2 regions of the Arthrobacter sp. MDB1-55 genome follow, and region 2 is predicted to be linked to the other one. Evidence: riboswitches for the same ligand, from Rfam matches in the RefSeq annotation. Region 2 holds a riboswitch; the other holds the start of a gene.

Region 1 (11,612 bases), on a different contig from region 2:
TCCGGCCGGAGCTGCGCCTCGACGACATTGAAGGTCTGCCGACCATCTTCGTCAACGCCGGCACAATAGCGGAGCGCGAGGATCTCCCCGGGTTCGGCAACCACACCTTCTGAAACCAGGAACCCTGCCACGAGGTCGAAGTCATCACCGGGGGTGCGCATGGTGACGCTGAAGGCACTTCCGCCGAGCCGAATCTCGAGCGGCTCCTCCCCTGCAAGCCGGTCTTCCCTCTGGGTCGCCGGGCCGTCCAGCCTGTAACGCGTGATGCGGCGCCGGTTCAATACTCTCGTCATCATTTATCTCCCGCCTGAGCCTGGATTGAGCCTAGTTGACACTGCGGCGGTCGGGTACCGGCCGTTCGGGTGTCTTTGGGGACCTCTGCAGTGGACAATAGGGGCAGGTAGGAACACTCAGTGCTGAGAAGCCACCAGGAAGGATGCCCCCGATGACACGATCCAACCCTCCCGTCGAGGAAGCTGACGAGAACAACCTTGAGTTGGACAAGCCCAAGGACTGGGCAGCCGGTTTGCCCGGGGTCTATCACTCGATGCAGCCCGCGCTCAAGCACATGGGGATTGAACGCAGCGCACGTACCCTGCTCAGGATGAACCAGAAGCAGGGTTTCGACTGTATGAGCTGCGCCTGGCCGGACCCGTCGGACCACCGCAGCACCTTCGAATACTGCGAGAACGGCGCCAAGGCGGTGACCTGGGAAGCCACACCGGTGACCGTGTCGTCGGAGTTCTGGGCGGAGCATTCAGTGACTGAGCTGCGCGGACGTTCCGAATACTGGCTTGGCATGCAGGGGCGGCTCACCGAACCCGTGTACAAAGCCGCCGGTGACGATCACTACCGGCCCATCACCTGGGACAGGGCCATCAGCATCGTCGCGGACAAACTGAAGAGCCTCGATTCACCCGACGAGGCAGCTTTCTATACGAGCGGCCGCGCCTCGAACGAGGCCGCGTTCATCTACCAGCTCTTCATCCGCGGGCTAGGCACCAACAACCTGCCTGACTGCTCCAATATGTGTCACGAATCTTCCGGCGTCGCTATGGGACAAACGATCGGTATCGGCAAAGCGACGGTGGCCTACAACGACTATCTCAACTCTGACCTGATGATCGTGATCGGCCAGAACCCCGGGACCAACCACCCGCGCATGCTCAGCGCCATGGAGAAGCAGAAAGAGAACGGCGGGAGCATTGTCGCTGTCAATCCCCTGCCCGAGGCCGGACTGCGACGCTTCAAGAACCCGCAGAAGCCCAAAGGTGTTGTAGGCCGCGGAACCGATCTGGCCGACCAGTTCCTGCAGATCCGCGCGGGCGGGGACATGGCTCTCCTCCAGGCGCTCTCGAAGCGCGTGCTCGATGCCGAAGACCGGAATCCCGGAACTGTGCTGGATCACGAGTTCCTTGCGGAGTACTGCGAAGGTCTGGACGAACTGCGCGCGCACCTGGCCCATCTGGATGAGCAGACGGTGCTGGAGGCCACAGGCCTGCGCTCGGAGGAGATCGACGAACTCGCGGAGCGCTACATCAGGTCAGAGAAGACCATCATCACCTGGGCGATGGGCGTGACCCAGCAGAAGAACGGCGTCGGCACGATCAAGGAGATGATCAACCTGCTCCTTCTCCGCGGCAACATCGGGCGGCCTGGTGCGGGTGCGTCACCGATCCGTGGGCACTCGAACGTCCAGGGTGACCGTACGATGGGAATCTGGGAACAGATGCCGCCGTCGTTCCTCGACGCGCTGGGCAAGGAGTTCTCCTTCGAACCTCCGCGCGAGCACGGAGTGGACGCGGTGGCCGCAGTGAGGGGAATGCGCGACGGCGAAATCAAGTTCTTCCTCGCACTCGGCGGGAACTTCGTCGCCGCCATGTCCGACACCGCTGCCACAGAAGCAGCAATGCAGAATCTCGAGATGAATGTGCAGGTCTCGACGAAACTGAACCGGTCGCACACCGTCGTCGGGCAGGAAGCATTGATTCTTCCGACGCTTGGCCGTACCGAGATTGACCGCCAGGCAACCGGGCCCCAGTTCGTCTCCGTTGAGGACACCGTGAGCGCGGTTCACTCCTCCGAGGGCAGGGTTGAACCGGTGGCGCCGGGACTGCTGTCCGAGATCGCAATTGTCAGCAGGTTGGCGCGCGCCACCCTTGGTGACCGCATTGCGGCCGACTGGCAGGGATTCGAGGATGATTACGACCGCATTCGCGACCATATCGCCCACGTCGTGCCCGGCTGTGAAAACTACAACCGCCGTATCCGTGAGAAGGACGGCTTCCTGCTGGCGAACGGTCCCCGCGATGCCCGGAAGTTCAGCACCCCCAGCGGCAAGGCGTTGCTCACAGTCAATGAATTGGACCCCATGCAATGCCCGCCCGGCCGGCTCATTCTGCAGACCATGCGTTCGCACGACCAGTTCAACACCACGATCTACGGTTACAACGACCGGTATCGCGGCATCAAAAAGGGCCGGCACGTGGTCTTCGTCAACCCGGAGGACCTTGCTGACCTGGGCTTCAAGGACGGTGACCTGGTCGACGTTCATGGCGAGTATGCGGACGGCAAGGATCGCGTCCTGCGGAAGTTCCGCGCCGTGTCCTACCCCACCGCCCGCGGGTGCGCTGCCGCGTACTACCCGGAGGGGAACGTCCTGGTGCCGCTCGACGACACGGTCAAGGGCAGCAACACCCCTGTCTCCAAAGGCGTCATCGTCCGGTTGGAACCGGCAGCAGACGGCCCTGCGGGAGGTACGGGCGAGGAGAACAAGCAGCAGGACATGCCGGCAACCGTCTGAACGGGAGAAGACGGTCCGAACGGGGCGAACAGGCGTGGGACCGGGTGAGCGGTATCAGCTGAACCAGGGCAGCTGCAGCGCCACGACCTTCTCGTCCGGCTCGCACCCCTGCTCCGGCACCACCAGCACGCCGTCGGCGTCGGCGAGTCCGCGCAGCATGCCCGATCGGTGATGAACGGTGGGCATGGCCCGTCCAGTCTGATAGCGATAGGGCACCAGGCGCGTCCGTCCGGGCAGCGCGTCGAACGACTCTCCGGCCAGAACCGAGCGCGATTCCGGAAAGTCTGCTCCACGCAGGCCTGCCAGCAACGGCGCCCCTACCGTGAACAGCGCCATCATTGCAGCCAACGGATTACCGGGCAGGCCGACGAAGAACCGCCCGTCAGGCAGGCGCGCCAAAAGAGTAGGGTGCCCCGGCCGCATAGCGATGCCATCGATGATGAGTTCCGCTTCAAGCACGGTCAGCGCTCGGCGGATGTGGTCGGCGTCGGATGCGCCGGTGCCGCCGGTGCTGATTAATACGTCGCCGGACGATCGCGCCAGCGACACCTCGTCCATGGCTTCGGCGCTGATGGCCGCCACGACGTCGTCGAGATCATCCCGTGCCCGGCCCACGGTGTCCACGTGGCCGCCCAGCATAGTGATAAGACCGGGTAGCTGGGGGCCGAAGGTGTCCCGGACCTGTCCGGGTTCCGGCAGGCCTGCTTCGATAACCTCGTCACCGGTCAGCAGCAATGAGACGCGCGGTGCGCGCAGAACGGGCAGGGTGTCATAACCGCATACCGCGGCGAGCGCGATCTGCGCCGGATTCAGGACCGATCCCGCGGCGATAGTCTCTGTTCCTTGCGCCGCTTCCTCGCCGGCGGGTCGGATGTGTTCGTTCTCGCGTGGCTCGTCCGGGCGTGCCCGCTCGTTGCGGTTCAACACGCCGTCGCGGATGGCCCCGTGCTCGGTGCGGAGGATACCCGTAGCCCCGGGCGGGACAACACCGCCGGTGAGGATGAAGGTTGCCTGACCCGGCTCCAGGGTGGCGTATCCCGATTTCTTGTGTTCGTGCGCCCGGTGCCACGGGCTCTCATCCACCGGGACGGGCGTCACGAGCGTCCAGGGCGGCTCCCCTGAGAGCGCCCAACCGTCCATGGCGGACGACGCATAGTGCGGTATGGGCTGCAGTGCGACGGCGGGCTCCGCCAGCGTCTGGCCTAGCGCATCCGCCAGTTTGACGGTCTGCACGGGTTTGGGTGTAGCTGACTCATATGCCAGCCTTCGGGCGTCCTCCCACGTGACCTCGTGTCCCGAACCGCTCATCGGCGGTCCTCCGCCGCAGTTACCGGCGGGCAGGCAGATGCGGCTGCCTGCAGAGCGGACCGCATGGCCGTTACGCTGTCCGCCTGGCCGATCCCAACTGCCATCCCTGCGGCATATCCGGCGATGAACGTGGTCAGCGGTGCAGCGGGGCGAACCACGGAGTGCGCCGCCTTCCCTGCCAGGGCGAGGACTGCGTCGACATCTACCTCAATGTCCTCAAGTTCGAACATCTCCAGCAACGTCTCGCTCCACTGCCTGAGCAGGCGATCCCGATCCTCCATGGTGAACCCTCTCGCTATTTACCCGCATCCGGCGCCTCCGCCCTGAAGTTTCGGGCATCGGACCACGTATCGATATCAATGGTTGAGCCCGCGGGAACGTCAACTGGACTCCATGTCACCCTAGCAAGGAGGGCACGCATGGACAGGTTTCTTACTTCCTCCTGATCAACCGCCGTCGCAAGGTCCGCCCACCGATACAATGCGGCAAGCGGTTGGTCCCTCCCGCCGTCGTGCGCCAGTACGGACGCATTTGTAGCGAGCGCGCCCGCGATGAGCGCTGGCAGCGCCTCGTTGATCCGGGGCATGTCGCAGGCGAGCACAAGCATCCAGGGCGCCGGATCGTGGCTCAAATGTACGACGGCGGCGCTCACGGCCGCGGCCGGCCCGCCAAACGGCGGTTCCTCACGGATCAGCTCCACCCGCGCCGGCATCTCGGGTGCCCGATCACCGACGACGACAAGCCGCCTCGCCGCACGGGCTGCTTCGCAGGTGTGGGCAAGCAGCGTCGAGCCGCTGATTCTCAAGGACGCCTTCGGTACCCCGCCTAGACGGGAAGACCTGCCCCCGGCCAGCACCACGGCGTCGAACGACAGCTCTTCGGTAGCCGGACCCTCGGTAGCGGGCCCGTTCACGCGGCGTTGTCTGCCGGCAAGAATTCGCTCCACTGCGGCGAGGGCTTCTCCAGCTCCCGGATCTGCCACGACGTGCCGCGGGGCGGCCTGGGAACTATGCGAAGGGACCAGCCGAGCGCGGAAAGCGTCTTGTCGCCCTTTGCGTTGTTACAGCGAAGGCAGCAGGCCACAAGATTCTCCCAACTGTCCTCTCCACCGCGGGAACGCGGCACCACGTGATCTATGGTTGAGGCGGCCTTGCCACAGTATGCGCACAGGTGATTGTCACGGCGCAGCACTCCGCGACGCGTCGCGACGGAACTGCTGCGGTATGGGATTTTCACGTACCGGTTGAGCAGAATGACTGACGGTCGCGACAAGACTTCGTTGGGGCCGACAACCGGGTCTTCACCTTCTGCCACGACGCTCGCTTTACCGGTGAGGACAAGGACGAGTGCCCGGCGGAAGGTCACCACCGCCAGTGGTTCGTATCCAGCATTCAGAACGAGAGTGCGCATGCACATTCCTCTTTGCCGTCCATAGCTGCAGGATCAGAGGAACTCCTGGCGCCCTGCGAGGCTACAGCGAAGGTACTTCGGATTAACAGTGCAAGAGTAAGCCGTTGCTACAAGGATTCGTCAATCGCCACTCTGTGCCGGCGGAGGAAAACGATAGGGCCCCCTGCCGTGCGGCAAGAGACCCTATAAACGTTTGCTGACCAGCAATCAGCCGCCGACGCGGATGTAAACTCCACCCGATCCGAGCTCGGCCGGGGCGATGACCGTCTGGTTTCCGTTGAAGCCACCGTGAACTGCCTGGCCTCCACCGATGTAAACGGCAATGTGAGCTGCGCCCATGCCGCCGTCTGCGTAGTAGATCAGATCGCCGGGGATCGCTTCAGCGGCGCTGACCGTGCGGCCAAGGGAGAGGTAGCCGGCCGGCCAGCCGTGGAAGTTGATCCCAGCGGCAGCGAGAGCGTTGCTGGCAAGGCGTGTGCAGTCCTGGGTCACACCGAGCTGAGCCTTGGCGGCAGCAGCGATGGTGGCGGCCACGCCGGACGATACCTCGGGTGCTGCGGGGGCGGGCTTCTCGGCGACAGCTGGCTGCGCAGCAACAGTGGCCGTTGCTTCCACTGCGACTGCAGGCGCGGCTTGAACTGCGGCCTCAACAACCGGAACCTCAACCGGAGCGGCTTCAACGGTCTCCGCCTGCGGCTCTACAACAGGCGCTGCCACTGTAGGAGCTGCCACAGCCTTCACGGCGGTCTTGTTGAACGAGATCTCAGCGTCAGCCGGCGCCTGGACCGGAGCCTTGACGGCCTCGACCTCAAGCGCGGTGGTGACGGTGTTGCGTTCCGACGGAAGTTCGACCGCGTTTGCGGCGACACCGCTGGTCAGAACGAGACCGGAAGCTGCCGCAATGACGGCTGCCTGGCGTCCCACTCCCCCAGCGTTGTCGCTGACGGCGCGTGCGATGGATGAGAGGTGGGCGGAACGCTGTACTTCGGCGCGGTGGCGCGCGATGGCACGGGTATTCGAGGTCATGTGTGTGTGCTCCAGGTAACTGGTTCTAGCTAACGCGGACGAAGCTGTAGCCGGAGAGGTCGGAAAGGCTGTGAAGGCCGGTGTTCATACCGTTCAGGCCACCGCTGATGACCTGGCCGTTGCCGACGTAGATGGCAACGTGACCGCCCGAGACCACGAGGTCACCGGGTGCGGGAGTGGATACTACGGAGCCGAAAGCGAAGAAGTCGCTCGGTGCGATATCTCCGACGGACTTGCCGATGGAGCGAAGAGCCTTTTCAACCATGGCGGTGCAATCCTGCGCAACGCCGATCTGGGAGTAAGCGGATCCGACGAGTGCTGCACCGACCCCGCTGGATGTAGGCGCTTCGACAGGGACTGGAGCCTTCACTGCGGCGGCCTCGACCTTGACCTCGGGCTGGGCGACGGCTGCAACCTCTACGGTCTCAACCTCCACTGCGGCCGGAGCGGGTGCTGCTTCGACGACCTCTGCCTGCGCAGCTTCGACCGGAGCAGCCTCAACGGGAGCAACTTCGATCTCGGGAGCAGCGACGGCTTCGACGGCTGCGCGCTCGAATGAAACTGCTGCATCCGCGGATGCGCTGACGGCGGTTGGCTGAGCGACTGCGCTGAGGGTTCCGACGGCCTGGGCTGAACGCTGGGCGTCAGATGCGCCGTGAGCGGGAAGACCGGCGGTGAGTACGAGGCCGGAAGCGGCGACGATAACTGCTGCCTGGCGTCCTACGGAACCTGCGTTAGAAGAAACAGCCTTCGAAATGGCTGCGAGCGAGTTTGTATGAGCCGGCACCGCACGGTGGCGGCCCAGCGCAGAGCTGTTTGACACGTTAAATTGCCTCTCCCTACGCCTGCGAGGTGAGCTGTCGGATTCGGATGGGAGTCACCCGGCCGCGGATCGTCTCAGATCCAGCGACTTAACCCCAAGGACTTCTGAAGAAGAAGCCCGCAATTGGTTCCCCCGCCCCTGCCATGCGATTGTTGCGAACGGATCTCGTGCAGTGGCAGAGCTAGGCGATCTGCGCGAGAGTGCCAAACCCCCTGCGATTTGGCACGAGTGAAACGGTACATCAGAAAATCAGGTATGTCACATTCAGGTCACGGAACGGTGTGTTCATGGTTACGACGACCTGAGCAACGGCTCAGAGCCAGCCCATTGGGTCGACGTTCTTGCCGTCGACAAGCACCTCAAAGTGCAGGTGGCAGCCCGTTGAGGCACCCGTCGAACCCACCCGGGCGATGGCTTCCCCGCGGTCCACAACCTGGCCCACAGTGACATCCATCGCCGACAGATGGTTGTAGGTGGTCTCCAACCCGTTGGCGTGCTTGACCACCACACGGTTGCCGCCGCCGTAGGCATGCCAGCCCGCGAACGTCACGGTGCCGGCCGCTGCTGCTCTGACAGCAGTGCCGCAGGCCTCGCTCATGTCCTGCCCGGTGTGGAGCTCCCCGGCACCGGTGATCGGGCTCACCCGGGTCCCGAAGGGCGAACTCATCACCACGTGGTCCAGCGGCGCGGAGAGCGATCCCTTCGACTCATCCGCCACGATGTCTCCACCTGATGCAGAAACAATCTCCACGAGCTTGGCGTCCGGATCGAACTTGCCGTGAAGGGCAGCGCGGTCAAACGAAACCTCGGCGCCCGCGGCCGCCTGGATGGGTTGCGGCTCTGCCTGCTCGGCCGAAGCGGCGGCAGCTACCTGAGCCTCTGCGGGCACGACTGCGGCGGTGGTGGGAAGTGCGACGGTCAGTACCATGCCCGATGCGGCGGCTGCAATGGCGACCTTCTGGCTGATCCCGGCGAAGGAGACGTCGCGGCGAGCGGTGACAGCGCGTCGTCGTCGTTCAATCCTCTGGCCATCGCGGGGGCGCAGCGCCGCTGGCTGCGCGAACGCTCCGCTGCTCACGGACGCAACGGAACCAGTGCGGGCTTCACGCCGTGACATTGGAGCGGCTGCACAGCGAGGCGCCTCTGGCACCGTCAGACGTGGCGAAGCCGGGGAAGGTGAAGACACCGGGGCAGGCGAAGCGGCTGCGTGCACCGCTGCCTGACTGGCGATTCGCTCGGCCCGCTCACGCCTGTGGGCGTCGCGTGGCCGCGCTTCAGCGACCGGGGCGCTGGCACGGCGGCGCCCCGAAGCAGTGTTCGACAAGGAGACCCTCTCTCATTTCCGCCTGCGAAGTTAGCTGTCGGATTCGAGTATGAGAAAACTCGGCCCGGATACGCGCGTAGTGGCAGCACCCGGACTTCACCCCAAGGTCATGGCAAGCCATCACCGGTTGTGGGTCCTCCGCCCCTGTCCATCTTGAAACACTGCGTTCGCTGACAGGGTTAGGCATGCGAACCAGGTAACGCTGAAGTATCAGCGCCAGGGATTAACTATAGCTCGGACGGACCAAAAGTAATCATTCCGTAACCATGCTGTGGATATCCTTCGGGAATCCAGCGGGTCTGTCCGGACCGCCGGGGCGGAAACTAAACCGCGACGAAAACGTGCGACGCGACTTCGGGTGGAAGCTCCAATGCACCTTCGACATCGGGCACCCGCACGGACACGTATTCGCCTACAGCCTGCAGCGTCATGCGGGCTCCGGGACGGAGGCCGCCCTCGTCCAGCTGGGTCAGCAACTCAGGATCAACCTGGATCGGCTCAGCGAGACGTACGAGGGTCACGCTCGATCCCGGGACGTATGTTGCCATGGCCTCTGTGAGAGTGCACACACCCATTGTCTGGAGCTCGGAGGGAGTACCCCCGATTGCTTCGAGACCGGGAATCGGGTTGCCGTAGGGCGACTGCGTCGGCTGACCGAGCAGCTCATACAGCCTCCGCTCAACGCGCTCGCTCATCACATGTTCCCAACGGCATGCCTCGTCGTGGACGTACGCCCAGTCGAGGCCGATGACGTCAGAAAGCAGCCGCTCCGCCAGCCGGTGCTTGCGCATCACCTCAGTGGCCCGCCGGCGTCCGAGCTCCGTCAGCTCGAGGTGACGGTCCCCGGTCACGATCACCAGTCCGTCGCGTTCCATGCGGCCGACCGTCTGCGACACCGTTGGCCCGGAGTGCCGAAGCCGCTCGGCAATCCGCGCGCGCAGAGCAACAATGTTCTCTTCCTCGAGCTCAAGGATGGTCCGCAGGTACATCTCGGTGGTGTCGATGAGGTCCGTCATGCGGGGTTCAGCTCCTTGGCACTGGTGCGGTTTGAGCGTTGATGCGGCGGCAGCAGCGCCCCGAAAACGGGCGACCGTCGTCATCCCTACGCCCCACAAGGTTAACCCATGTAGGTTTGCCGCTTTGACTGGGACGCATCAGCACGGTGTTGTGCACTCCCACCGGTCACAATGCGCCGGCGCTGCGGCCGCTGGGGCAGAATGGTCTGCGAGACCCCACACCAAGCAACCGTCCTGGAGTAATCATGAGCACTTCCACCGACATCCGCATCCCAACCGAGCTGCTGCCGAAGGATGGACGGTTCGGCGCAGGCCCCTCCAAGGTCCGTCCGGAGCAGCTGGAAGCCCTGAACCGTGCGGGGACTGACCTGCTCGGAACGTCCCACCGCCAGGCTCCGGTCAAGAACCTGGTCGGCTCTGTGCGGTCAGGGCTGATGGACTTCTTCCGTGCCCCCGAAGGGTATGAAGTTGTTCTGGGCGTCGGAGGGTCCACAGCTTTCTGGGATGTTGCCTCCTTCGGGCTGGTGAAAACGCGCGCCCAGCACCTCTCGTTCGGCGAGTTCGGTTCGAAGTTCGCTACAGCAACCTCGAAGGCGCCCTTCCTTGGAGACTCGACTGTCATCAAGTCCGAGCCGGGGACCCGACCCGCCCCCCAGGCCGAGTCCGGCGTCGACTTCTATGCCTGGCCCCAGAATGAAACCTCGACAGGGGTTGCAGCCCCCGTTGAGCGTGTGGCCGGAGCTGACGAGGGTGCGCTGATCGCGGTCGATGCGACCTCTGCTGCGGGCGGACTTGCGGTGGATGTGTCCCAGGCTGACGTTTACTACTTCGCACCGCAGAAGAACTTCGCGTCCGACGGCGGATTGTGGCTTGGACTGTTTTCTCCTGCAGCGCTGGAGCGGGCTGCGTCGATCAAGTCCTCGGGCCGCTGGATTCCGGATTTCCTCGACCTGCAGACGGCCATCGACAACTCGCGCCTGAACCAGACGTACAACACGCCTGCTCTCTCGACCCTGGTGACTCTGAACGCGCAGATCGAATGGCTCAACGGGAACGGCGGCATCGACTTCGCCGCGCAGCGCACTGCCGACTCCGCAGGACGCATCTACAGCTGGGCGGAAGCCTCGTCCATAGCGACCCCGTTTGTACAGAACCCGGACCACCGCTCCAACGTCATCGCCACCATCGATTTCGATGAGAGCGTCGACGCGTCGGCGGTGGCCAAGACCCTGCGCGCCAACGGGATAGTAGACGTCGAGCCGTACCGGAAGCTGGGCCGCAACCAGCTGCGGATTGCAACGTTCGTGGCGATTGAGCCCTCCGACGTGTCGGCGCTGCTGGAGTGCGTCGATTACGTAGTTGAGCGCTCCTAGCCGTCACGCTCCGGCGTGTCCCGTGCCGTGGCGGCCAGGGTCAACCTGAGCCGCCTCGGCTCCGAACGCACGAGGCGAACTGTTACGTGATGGGACCGCCAAACCCACACGAGCCCGGCTACAGCAGCCACGAAGCCCGACGCGGCGGCCACCACCAGGCCCCACCGAGGGCCGAAGGCATTGGTCACCCATCCCACGATCGGCGCTCCGATCGGTGTTCCGCCGAGGAAGATGGCGAAGTACAGTGCCATCACGCGGCCGCGCATTTCCTGCGCCGTAGTGGTTTGAACGTACGCGTTCGCGCTGGTCATGAGGGTCAGGGCAAACAGTCCCACAGGAATCAGCGTCACGCCGAAGAGCCACACTGAAGGCGCAAGCGCAGCTAGCAGGCAGGCCAGGCCGAATGCGCCGGCAGCTCCGAAGATGAACCTGAGACGTGGCCGTTCCCGCCGGGCCGAGAGCAGGGCGCCGGTCACAGAGCCCACGGCCATGATTGACGACAGGGTGCCGAAGATGCCGGCGTCCGTGT
Region 2 (11,612 bases):
TGAATGTCGAGGAGGCGGCAATTGCTTCCATTGATTGCGTACTCGGAGCCGCCTGCACGGAACAGGGTGCGCGAGATAGTCACTTCCGAATACTCGATCGGCAATGCGCCGTCCGCGTTGTCAATTGTCAGCGAGACCTGGGCCCGGCCCAACGGCGGTCTGCCGGACGTTCCGGCGAAGATCACGTCCTCCATCTTCCCGCCGCGGAGCGTCTTCGCCCCCTGCTCACCCATCACCCAGGCGAGGGCATCGACGACATTGGACTTGCCGGACCCATTGGGACCGACGACGGCGGTTACTCCGGGTTCAAAGTCGAATGTCGTTGCAGAGGCAAAAGACTTGAAGCCTCGAACGGTAAGACTTTTCAGGTGCACGGGTCTCGGGTTCTCCGATCAGGGTTGTTACCCCACAATCTACTGTGTTCGCGCCGGTTTCAGCTGCATATGCACAGGCATACCCAACCCTTCCGTCGTCGTGCCAAGGTGCCGTTATCTGCGGGAGGAACTAGGCTTTCCTCAGGATCGTTAGTAACCGAAGTATGCTTATCATCTTCAGATTGGCATCCACTGCCGGCAAAGCGCTATCGGTTCCGGTGCAGCGAACAGCGGACCAGCGGATCGCCCCGTAAGGGGTAGACGGACACAAGGCAGGAAATTTGACCGGTAATTCCAACTTCCGACATCACAACACCGCGCTCCTCGGGGTGGAAAGTGTTGAGGCACCGGTCATCATTACCTCAGCAGAATTCGATCGCATCCTGTCGCCGGCCCTAAAACGTCTGCGGCTCTCCAAGGGCCTCCTGCAGCGCGTCGCCGGAATCACGGAACGGCGCTGGTGGGCGGCCGGAACAGGGTTCGAGGACGGTGCCATTGAAGCCGGCGCCAAAGCGCTTGCGTCTTCGGGGATCGAAGCCTCCCAGATTGGGCTGCTGATCAACACGTCGGTCTCGAGGACCAACCTCGAGCCTTCCGTCGCGGTGAAGATCCACAACGGACTTGGACTTCCCTCCTCAGCGATGAATTTCGACGTTGCGAACGCGTGCCTCGGCTTCGTCAACGGGATGACGTTGGCGGCGAACATGATCGAGGCAGGTCAGATCCAGTACGCGATGGTGGTGAACGGCGAAGACGCACAGGCCACCCAGGAAGCAACCCTGTGCAGACTTAACGAGCCGGGGGCAACCAGGGAAAGCTTCATGCAGGAGTTCGCAACGCTGACGCTGGGCTCCGGGGCAGCGGCCGCAATCCTCGGGCCGGCGGACGCCCACCCCGGATCCCACCGCGTCCTGGGCGGCGTTGCCCGTGCCGGAACCGAACACCACGAACTCTGCGTCGGGGGCATCGACGGCATGTATACAGATGCCCAGGGACTTCTCGACGGAGGCCTGGAGTTGGTGGTCGATGCCTGGACAGAGGCTCAGCAGGACTGGAATTGGGCGGATATGGACCGCTACGTCACCCATCAGGTGAGCACCACGCACACCAAGGCGATCATCGAGGCCGTCAATCTGGATCCCGCCAAAGTCCCACAGACCTTCCCCCGCTGGGGAAACGTGGGGCCGGCGTCGCTGCCCATGACCCTGGCTGCCGAAGCCCAGACCCTCACCGCCGGCGACCGGGTGCTGTGCATGGGCGTGGGTTCTGGACTCAACACCGCGATGCTGGAGATTGAGTGGTAGAACTTCCCGGCGTCGACCCAGCGTGGTCGGCCTATCTCGACGTGCCGTCAACTGCCGGTGTGGATCCCCAGGGAACCGTCAACCGCTGGCACTATCTCGACAACCTCCCGTCCATAGCCGGGAAGGTCCGCGGAACACTGCTGTGTGTCCACGGCAACCCCACCTGGTCCTACCTCTGGCGCAGCGTATTGGCCGCAGGGGCCCGACATGGTTGGCGCGTGGTCGCCGTCGATCAACTTGAGATGGGTTTCTCCGACAGGACCGGCCGGAAACGGCAGCTCGCTGATCGCATTACCGACCTTGATGATTTCGTGGCAGCCGCCGGGGTCCGGGGCCCGCTGGTCACCGTCGGACACGATTGGGGCGGAGTAGTCAGCCTCGGTTTCGCCGAGCGGAACCGCTCCGACCTCCTCGCGGTCATTCTCACGAATACTGCCATCCACCAGGATCCGGGCTCCCCCATACCCGCTCCGCTGAGACTGGCGCTCAACGGAGCAATCCACCGCCTGGGGACGTCGACGACGACGGCGTTCCTCGACACGACCCTCGCCCTGGCGCGGCCGAGACTTGCCGGCGACGTACGGGCCGCCTACCGTGCTCCGTACCGTACCGCGGACCGACGCCGAGGCATCGAACAGTTCGTCGCCGACATCCCCGTCGGTCCCGGGCACCCGTCCCATGCCGAACTGACGAGGATCGCGGAGAGCATACGCACCCTGGACGTACCCGTACTGATGCTGTGGGGGCCGCGTGACCCGATTTTCTCCGACACCTATCTTGATGACCTCATCCGCCGGCTCCCCCACGCTGACGTGCACCGCTTCGAAGGCGCGAGCCATCTGGTCGCCGAAGACCGGGACATCGCCGCGCCGATCTTCGATTGGTTAGATGTGCGTGCCTCCTCGGACGACGACGAGAGCGAGGCTCCCGGGGCAACCACACCGCTCTGGCATCAGATCCGCGAGAGGAGCCGCGGTCCCGCAGCGCAGACGCTCGCCATAGCTGACATGGGACAGGACGGTTCCGTGGCCGCCTCACTCTCCTGGCAGGAACTGGATTCCCGGGTCAGCCGCCTCGCTGCGGCTCTGAACCGGATAGGGGTGACGGCAGGCAGCAGAGTGAGCCTGATGGTCCCACCGGGCATTGACCTGACCGTCCTGATCTACGCCTGTCTCAAACTCGGCGCCGTCATCGTGGTTGCCGACGCTGGGCTGGGACCGAAGGGGCTGAGCCGGGCTGTACGCGGCACAGTCCCGAACTTCCTGATCGGTATCGAACGTGCGCTGGCGGCAGCGCGCCTTTTCGGGTGGCCGGGTGTCCGCATCAGCGCCGGCGCAGTCTCCCCCCTGCGGGGGCGACTGCTGGATGTGAGGTACCGCCTGGAGGATCTCCTGTCGGAGGGAAATGCCTACGACGGCGCCGATCCCGACGCTGACTCCGACGCCGCGATTCTCTTTACGTCCGGTTCAACAGGGCCGGCGAAAGGCGTTGTGTACACGCATCGCCAGTTGTCGGCCATGCGGGACACGCTTGCCGCCACCCTGCAGTTGGCACCGGGCAGTGCACTGGTCGCCGGCTTCGCTCCCTTCGCGCTCCTCGGTCCGGCCCTTGGTGCGGCGTCGGTAACTCCTGATATGGACGTCACCGCGCCACGGACACTGACAGCGCGGGCACTTTCCGATGCTGCAGCCGCCATCGACGCCACCACGGTCTTTGCCTCCCCGGCTGCACTTCGCAACGTTCTGGCTACAGCCGCCGACGTCTCGGACCGCGGGAAGGCGGCGCTCGAGCGGATAGAGGTGCTTCTCTCTGCCGGGGCCCCCGTTCCCGTCACTCTTCTGGAGCATCTACAGCCCCTTGTTCCCAACGCTGTCCTGCACACGCCATACGGCATGACCGAAGCACTGCCGGTGACTGACATCGATTTGGGCCAGATCCGGGAGTCAGCAGCCTCGACGTGTTCGGGTGCCGGCAACGGAGTATGCGTCGGGGCGCCCGTTCCGGGAGCGGAAATCCGCATCAGTGCGCTTGACCGCGACGGCGTTGCGTCGGGTGAACCCACAGCTGAGCCGGGTGTGACGGGAGAAATCCTCGTCCGCGCTCCCCACGTCAAGGACCGCTATTTCCGGTTATGGGTGACTGAACGTGAATCCTCCCGGACTGCCGGCTGGCACCGCACCGGCGACGTCGGACACCTCGACGCTCAGGAGCGGCTGTGGGTAGAAGGACGGCTCGCACACCTGATCACATCCGCCGATGGCATCCTGACGCCCGTAGGGCCGGAGCAGGCAATCGAGCGACTCGACGACGTTCGTCAGGCGGCCGTGGTTGGAATAGGTCCGGCCGGCACACAGGCTGTGGTTGCCGTTGTGGAGCCCGCCCACGGTGCAGGAGCAATCAGCCTCGCACCGACAACCTTGGCCAGCGCCGTCAGGCAAGCGGTCGGCAGTGAGCAACTGGCTGCCGTACTGACGGTGTCCGCACTGCCCACTGATATCCGGCACAACGCGAAGATCGACCGTTCTGCGGTGGCCGAATGGGCTGCCGCTGCGCTCGAGGGACGCGGAAGGAAAAGACCGTGAAGGTCCTGGTGACCGGTGCAAGCGGAATGCTGGGTGGAGCGGTCGCCTCCCTACTGGTGCAGAACGGACATACCGTCCGGACCCTGCAGCGCCGATCTTCGGGCGTACTGGGCGCGGAGGATGTGACCGGTCAGCTAACCGACCGAAGGACGCTTGAGACCGCTGTGGCGGACATGGACGCGGTCGTTCACCTCGCGGCTAAGGTTTCATTCACCGGCGATCCGGCGGAGTTCCACCGCGTCAATGTCACCGGCACAGCTGATCTTCTCAGGGCTGCCCGGACAGCAGGGATCGGTCGGTTCGTGCACGTATCCTCGCCCTCGGTTGCGCACATCGGAAAGCCACTGGTCGGTGCTGCGGCCGGACCGGCAGATCCCCGGCAAGCAAGGGGATCCTATGCCCGGACCAAGGCTGAGTCGGAGATCCTTGCCCTTGGCGCGAATGACGATCGCATGTCGGTCACTGCCATCCGCCCTCACATCGTGTGGGGACCGGGAGATACTCAATTGGTGGAGCGCGTCCTGAACCGCGCCCGTGCCGGCAGGCTTCCGCTCCTCGCCGGCGGCACAGCACTCGTCGACACAACCTATGTGGACAATGCGGCATCCGCCATTGCGGCCGCTCTGCACCGGATCGATCATGTGCGGGGCCTGGCTTTGGTGGTCACGAACGGTGAACCACGCCCCATCGGCGAACTCCTTGCCCGCATGTGCGCGGCAGGCGGAGTTCCTGGACCGAGGATGTCTGTCCCGGGTTGGGTTGGCCGACTTGCCGGAAGCGCCGTCGAGACGTTCTGGCGCGGATCCAACGCCGACGGTGAACCGCCGATGACCCGTTTCCTGGCCGAGCAACTGTCGACGGCGCACTGGTTTGACCAGCGCCAGACCCGGAAGCTTCTGGACTGGACCCCTGAGGTAAGCCTCGACGAGGGCTTTGCACGGCTGGCTGACCACTACGGTGTTGCGATCTGATCCTCGTCCCACCGTGAGGATCCCGCTTCGCTCAACGGCACAGGCGAGCCGAACGACAATGCTGGCAGATGGCAGAACGGCGGAAATGCACGTGGGAAACAAAAGGGAGAACCGGATTCCCGGTTCTCCCTTTTATGTTGAACAGCTATGCGGTGCGAGCCACAGTGGCCGCAGGTGCCTGCTACGCGCGGTAGAAGGACACTGCGCCCAGATCGCTCAGCGGGTGCTGCATGGTGAGGTTTGCACCGTTCATGCCGCTGCTGATGACCTGGCCGTTGCCGGCGTAGACGGCCACGTGTCCGGCGCTGATGACAATGTCACCTGGTGCCGGAGTGCTGACAGGGGTGCCGTAGGCAGCGAACTGTGCCGGGCCGAGGTCGCCGGTTCCCAGTGCGCGCTCCAGCAGGACGGTGCAGTCCTGGATCAGACCGGCCGCGAGCTGGGCCCGAGCCGAAGCGAGGATGCTTGCGCCGGTGGCGCTGCCCGAGCCTTCTGCAACCTGAATCTTGGTCGAGGATGCGGTGGTGATGTTCATCGTGCTGGTCTCAGCAGGAGCCGGAGCAGGAGCCGGGGCGGGAGCCGGAGCAGCCTGAACCTGCGGTGCAGGAGCAGCAGCAGGAGCCGGAGCCGCAGCAGGGGCCGGAGCCGCAGCAGCACTACCGGACAGGCTGATGACCTGGCCCGGGTAGATGATCGAATCCCAGCCGAGGCCGTTCGCAGCGAACACGGCGTCCAGGCTGACACCATAGCTGGCAGCGATCGAGCCGAGGGTGTCGCCGGACTTGACCGTGTGGGTCGGAGCCGCAGCGGCGGGGGCCGGTGCAGCAGGAGCCGGCGCTACGGGGGCGGACGCCGCCTGAACGCTGACCTCAGGCGCCTGGACTGCAGCCGAAGTAGTAGTGGTGGTGGTTCCCGCGCTTGCCGGGAGTGCAGCTCCGAAGAGAATTCCGGAAGCTGCTACAACAACGGCCGCAGGCCGGCCAACGGTGCCAGCGTGAGCGCTGACGGCCTTGGACACAAGCTGCATGGTGCTGGGCGAAGTTGCACGGTGGCGCGCGATATGACGGTTTTTGGACACGGAAATTGCCTCTCCCAATGCCTGCGGAGTTAGCTGTCGGATTCGGATGGGAGCCACCCGGACAATCAGCCTTAGGCCGATTCGTCTTCACCCCTAGGACTTCTGAAGAAGCCCACTATCTGGTTCCCCCGCTCCTGCCGCGATGTGTAGCGAACGGACCTTCCAGCGGCGGCAGGATTAGGCAAATCCACCAGAAGGAAGCCGGGCTTTTGAACCCGGCGTATCCATAACGTTACATTCCTTTGGTTGAATTGTCACGTTTCGATCACAGAGAGGCCATTCCCGCGTGCCTTACAGGGCCCTAGCGTCAGATCTTGTATTCGTCGGTGGGGCTCTTGGGAGCGTCCTGATCGTTGCCGCGATGCATTGCGGACTGCGCCTTCTTCAACACCTGCTCAGCCTGCGCCTGCACCTCCGGAGCCTTCGCCTTTACCGTCTCGGATGCCTGAGAGACCTTGTCCTGGACCTTCGGGCTCTTCCAAAGCTCATTCGCTTTGACCTTGATCTGCTCGTAGCTCGCGCGACCGGCCCGCGCACCCATGACGTAGCCTGCCGCCATGCCTGCCGCAAATACCAACTTGTTCTTCATTGCGATTCTCCTGACGTGTCGGATACCCAGATTTCGAATCTAGTCAGCTTACTTACTTTTGTCACGTCCTGTGACGCTCACCAGCGTCCGTTGCGCGGCCTGGGCTGACACCGGGGGCACGTGTAGGAGGAGCGATTCATGAACGTTTCCCGCCGTATTCGCGACTCCAGGCCGCTCGCAGAACACCTTCGGCAGGGCTCACCCTCCCGGCCATACGCGTTGAGCGAGCGTGCAAAGTAACCGGATGCTCCATTCACGTTGACGTACAGGGAATCAAAGCTGGTTCCCCCCGCATCCAATGCCCGACTCATGACGCTCCGGCACGCCTCAAGCAACCGTGACGCCTCCGCCCGGCGAAGGGTATCTGTTGCTCGCGCATAATGAAGCTTTGCGTCCCAGAGCGATTCGTCGGCATAGATGTTGCCCACACCGGAGATAAGTGTCTGGTCGAGGAGCGCGCGTTTCAGCCCGGTACGCCTGGCGCGCAGTTTGCCGAAGTAGGAATCGAAGGAAAAAGCCGGGTCCAGCGGGTCCCTGGCGATATGTGCTGCCTCAACGGGCACCAACGGCGCCGGGTCCTCCCCCAGTCCGCCGGGAAAACCATCCGGCGTGGTCACCATGCTGGTGACAAAGAGCCCCCCGAAGATTCGCTGGTCGACAAAGCGGAGTTCTTTCGGCAGCGGATCGGCCCCGCCAGTGGACGAAAGCGTGAGGCGTACTTTCAGGTGTTTCTCGTCGGGCTGGTGGGAATCCTCGACCAGCAGCTGGCCGCTCATACCCAGGTGAGCCATCAACGCAACGGCGGATCCGCCGTGCCGTTGCCCGCTGGCAAGCAAGCCACTCGACAATGCTGCGTCCGATCCGGCGTCGTCGGCGGTGTCAGGGAGGGCTGCGCCATCATCCGGACCGGTGAGCGGCAGCCAGAGAAATTTTCCGCGGCGGACGGCATCCGAGATTGAGGCACCCACGAGGTTGCCGATGAAGTCTTCGGTTCCCATTGCGTGGCGGCGGATAGAACGTGGATCCAGAACGTCGACCGCTTCGATACGGCGTCCGCGCACCCACCGCGCGAGCCCACGGCGGACTACCTCCACCTCAGGAAGTTCAGGCATGGCGCAGGCCTGGGGTCACGTGGACTGGCGTTGATCCACGCCCGCCTGAGCGTCGGCGCCCGCCGCCTGCAGCAGCTTCCAGGAGGCTGCTGCGGCCTCCTGCTCGGCTTCCTTCTTGGACCTGCCGGATCCTGAACCGTAGGCGGATCCTCCAATGATCAGGATCGCCTCAAAACGGCGGTCGTGGTCCGGACCGAAGCCGGTGACCTGGTAATCGATCACTCCCATGCGCTGCGCGGCTGCGATCTCCTGAATGCTGGTCTTCCAGTCCGTCCCGGCTCCGAGGGCAGCAGCATCCTGCAGCACGGGGCCGATGATCCGCATGACCAGGCAGCGAGCAGTTTCCATGCCGCTGCTCAGGTAGGTGGCCCCGATAATGGCCTCCATGGTGTCGGCGAGTATGGACGATTTGTCCCAGCCATTGGTCAGTTTCTCCCCCTGTCCCAGGAGGATGTGTTTTCCAAGGTCGAGTCCGCGGGCAATCTCGGCGAGGGCGCGGGTGCTCACGACGGCGGAACGCCGCTTGGCGAGTTCACCCTCCGACAGGTCCGGATTGTCCCGATACAGAGCGTCCGTCACGGACAGACCGAGGACGGCGTCTCCCAGGAATTCGAGTCGCTCGTTCGTCGGAATGCCGCCCTGTTCATAGGCGTAGGAGCGATGTGTCAGGGCAAGACGAAGCGTCTCGGTGTCAATACTGACACCGAGACGCCTCAAAAGATCTTCGGAATTCTCCACGCGGTCGACGCTTTCGCGATCGTTGCAGGCAGCACCGCAGGGCGGTGCCGTCAGCATCTAGACGTCGGCTACCTTGCGGCCCTTGTACTCAAGGAACAGCTCGGTGCCTGCGGAGTCGGTGACAACCTTCGCCTGGTGGGCAAGGCTGTAGGTGACGCGACCGTTCTCTACCGTCTTCACCAGCTTGGGAGCAACAGCCTTCCACTGGGACCGGCGTGCACGCGTATTCGAGCGGGACATTTTCCGCTTGGGAACAGCCACGACTAACTCTCTTCTCTCTTGTCTGACTCTGTCTTAACTTCTGGTTCCGCTGCCTCAGGGCCGGCGGCTGCGCCGGCCAACCCTGTCAGAGCAGCCCAGCGGGGGTCGAGGATCTCGTGCTGGTGTCCGGGGTCCTCTTCCAGACGTGCGCCGCACTCGGCACACAAACCCTGGCAGTCCTCCCGGCAAACCGGCTGGAACGGCAGTGAAGTCACTACCGCATCCCGCAGCACAGGCTCGAGATCGATCGAATCGTTCTCAACCACGCGCTGCACATCCTCCTCTTCATCCTCCGCCAACTCAGGGGCGTCGTAGTAGAAGAGTTCCTGCACATCGACGCTGCTGCCGTAGTTGAGTGGATCAAGGCATCGACCGCATTCGCCGGATACTTCGACGTCTACGGTTCCCGATACCAGGATTCCCTCGTGTACAGCTTCGAACCTCAGGTCCAGCTCCATGTCGGAACCTTCCTGAACGCCGATGAGCGCCACACCAAAATCCTTCGGTGCGGGCACATGTTCTTCGACTGTCCGCATGGTTCCCGGGCTACGCCCGAGATCCCTGACACTGAAGACCAGGGGCGAACTGAGATCGCTTTTGATGAAAACTCCTGTAGAACATATGACCGACGAACCATCTTAGCCCGAAACGAAGCCCCGCCCCAAACTCACTCGCCGGTGGGCTCACGCCACCAGGACGAATCGGTCGGAAAAGTCGGCACGGCGACGCATCCGCGGCTGTAAGGTTACCATTATGGCTCAAATACGTGTACGCGACGCGGCGCAGTTCCTCGGGGTCAGCTCGGACACGGTGCGTCGGTGGATCGATGATGGGACTCTCCACGCCACACGCTCCTCGGGAGTGCTTTCCGTGGACGGGCTGGAACTGGCGCAGTTGGCGCGTGATCGCGCTGTTCTCCCCTCGGACCCCTCCAGTGTGGCGATCTCTGCCCGCAACCGCTTTGTCGGTCTGGTGACGGGTGTGGTGAGTGACAGGGTGATGTCCCAGGTCGAGCTGCAGTGCGGCCCGCACCGGGTTGTTTCCCTGATGAGCACTGAGGCGGTGCGGGAGTTGGGTATAGAGCCGGGCGTCGTCGCGGTCGCCATCGTCAAGGCCACCAACGTGATCGTGGAAACCCCCATCGAGGCGATCCTCGAGCCTCGTTCACCAAGGAGTGCGCGATGAGGCGACCGCTTCGCTCCACAGCCGTAAGCGCCGTCGTCGTTCTGTTGCTGACCGGGTGCGGCAGTAGCGCACCGGCGGCCGGGAAGACTCTGAACGTCTACGCCGCGGCTTCCCTCCAGGCCCCCTTTTCTGACCTCGCATCGGAGTTCGAAGACAGTAATCCCGGGGTGAGCGTGCAGCTGAATTTCGCCGGTTCAAGTGATCTTGCGACGCAGATCATCGCGGGGGCGCCCGCGGACGTCTTCGCTTCGGCCAATCCGGCCACCATGGAGCGCGTTTCTGACGAGGGCCTGCTCGCTTCCCCGCCGCGGGTCTTCGCTACGAATGTGCTGACGATCGTCGTGGGCGAGGGGAACCCACTCGGCATCGACTCCCTGGACTCGCTGGCCGATCCAGCAGTCTCCGTGGTGTTGTGCGCCCCGCAGGTGCCCTGCGGCAGCGCGGCGGAGACACTGCAACAGGCGGCCGCCGTTTCCCTCAACCCCGTCAGTGAGGAGTCCTCCGTCACCGATGTGGTTGGAAAGGTATCCTCCGGCCAGGCCGACGCCGGTCTGGTCTACGTCACCGACGCAAAGGCTGCCGAAGACTCGGTCGATGCGGTGCCGATCAATGAAGCAAAGCAGGCCGAGAACCTGTACCCCATCGCGGTGGTCCGCCCAGGAAACCTGGCGACGGAATTCGCGGACCTGGTAGCCGGCGAGCGCGGGCGGGATGTTCTCTCCGCCTATGGCTTCGGGGACCAGAAACAGTGAATGCAGCCTACTCCGGCGTTCCCCGGTGGCTCATCGCAGTCGCTGCAGCTGGAGCCCTATTCCTGGTTCTGCCACTCGCTGCCATCGTGCTCCGGGTGGAGTGGCTGCGCTTCGGTGAGTTGATCACGTCCGACTCCTCCACCGCTGCCTTGCTCCTCAGCCTCCAGACGTCGGCAACCAGCACCGTGCTGTGTGTGCTTCTCGGCGTTCCCCTGGCTTTCGCCCTCGCCCGAACACGCTTTTGGGGCCAGCACGTGCTACGTGCGCTTGTCCTGTTGCCCCTGGTGCTGCCGCCGGTGGTCGGAGGCATAGCGTTGCTGTACACCTTCGGGCGCCAGGGCCTGCTCGGGGAGTCACTGCGCGTCCTCGGTGTGGACATTGCGTTCTCCACGACCGCCGTCGTGCTCGCCCAGACCTTCGTCGCCCTGCCCTTCCTCGTGCTCAGTCTGGAGGGAGCCCTGCGCACAGCCGGCACCCGGTACGAAACAGTCGCAGCGACGCTAGGCGCACGTCCAACCACGGTCCTCCTCCGGGTTAGCCTTCCTCTTGTCGGGCCAGGTATCGTCGCGGGTGCGGTGCTGTCTTTTGCCCGTGCTCTTGGTGAATTCGGAGCGACGCTGACCTTCGCCGGCAGCCTGCAGGGCGTCACCCGCACCCTGCCGCTTG

The links. Region 2 has a riboswitch for cyclic di-AMP ahead of AC5RU3_RS04445 (LysM peptidoglycan-binding domain-containing protein). Riboswitches for the same ligand answer to the same signal wherever they lie in the genome.
Region 1: another riboswitch for cyclic di-AMP. It lies ahead of AC5RU3_RS14495 (NlpC/P60 family protein); the one in region 2 lies ahead of AC5RU3_RS04445 (LysM peptidoglycan-binding domain-containing protein).

The regions. Positions count from the first base shown of each region.
Region 1 covers NZ_JBNHID010000003.1:615,287-626,898, forward strand. Annotated here, with positions in the region: gene fdhD (formate dehydrogenase accessory sulfurtransferase FdhD) at 1-293, opposite strand, end outside; gene AC5RU3_RS14465 (FdhF/YdeP family oxidoreductase) at 446-2,803, shown strand; gene AC5RU3_RS14470 (molybdopterin molybdotransferase MoeA) at 2,858-4,111, opposite strand; gene AC5RU3_RS14475 (DUF6457 domain-containing protein) at 4,108-4,392, opposite strand; gene mobA (molybdenum cofactor guanylyltransferase) at 4,407-5,024, opposite strand; gene AC5RU3_RS14485 (HNH endonuclease) at 5,021-5,521, opposite strand; gene AC5RU3_RS14490 (NlpC/P60 family protein) at 5,729-6,547, opposite strand; gene AC5RU3_RS14495 (NlpC/P60 family protein) at 6,573-7,370, opposite strand; cyclic di-AMP (ydaO/yuaA leader) riboswitch at 7,376-7,537, opposite strand; gene AC5RU3_RS14500 (M23 family metallopeptidase) at 7,684-8,448, opposite strand; cyclic di-AMP (ydaO/yuaA leader) riboswitch at 8,699-8,890, opposite strand; gene AC5RU3_RS14505 (iron-dependent transcriptional repressor DtxR) at 9,018-9,710, opposite strand; gene serC (phosphoserine transaminase) at 9,956-11,083, shown strand; gene AC5RU3_RS14515 (MFS transporter) at 11,080-11,612, opposite strand, start outside.
Region 2 covers NZ_JBNHID010000001.1:917,487-929,098, reverse strand. Annotated here, with positions in the region: gene smc (chromosome segregation protein SMC) at 1-374, opposite strand, end outside; gene AC5RU3_RS04460 (3-oxoacyl-ACP synthase III) at 656-1,678, shown strand; gene AC5RU3_RS04455 (alpha/beta fold hydrolase) at 1,672-4,260, shown strand; gene AC5RU3_RS04450 (NAD-dependent epimerase/dehydratase family protein) at 4,257-5,231, shown strand; gene AC5RU3_RS04445 (LysM peptidoglycan-binding domain-containing protein) at 5,413-6,309, opposite strand; cyclic di-AMP (ydaO/yuaA leader) riboswitch at 6,314-6,471, opposite strand; gene AC5RU3_RS04440 (YtxH domain-containing protein) at 6,617-6,898, opposite strand; gene mutM (bifunctional DNA-formamidopyrimidine glycosylase/DNA-(apurinic or apyrimidinic site) lyase) at 6,976-8,010, opposite strand; gene rnc (ribonuclease III) at 8,026-8,748, opposite strand; gene rpmF (50S ribosomal protein L32) at 8,806-9,009, opposite strand; gene AC5RU3_RS04420 (YceD family protein) at 9,012-9,545, opposite strand; gene AC5RU3_RS04415 (TOBE domain-containing protein) at 9,763-10,194, shown strand; gene modA (molybdate ABC transporter substrate-binding protein) at 10,191-10,946, shown strand; gene AC5RU3_RS04405 (ABC transporter permease) at 10,943-11,612, shown strand, end outside.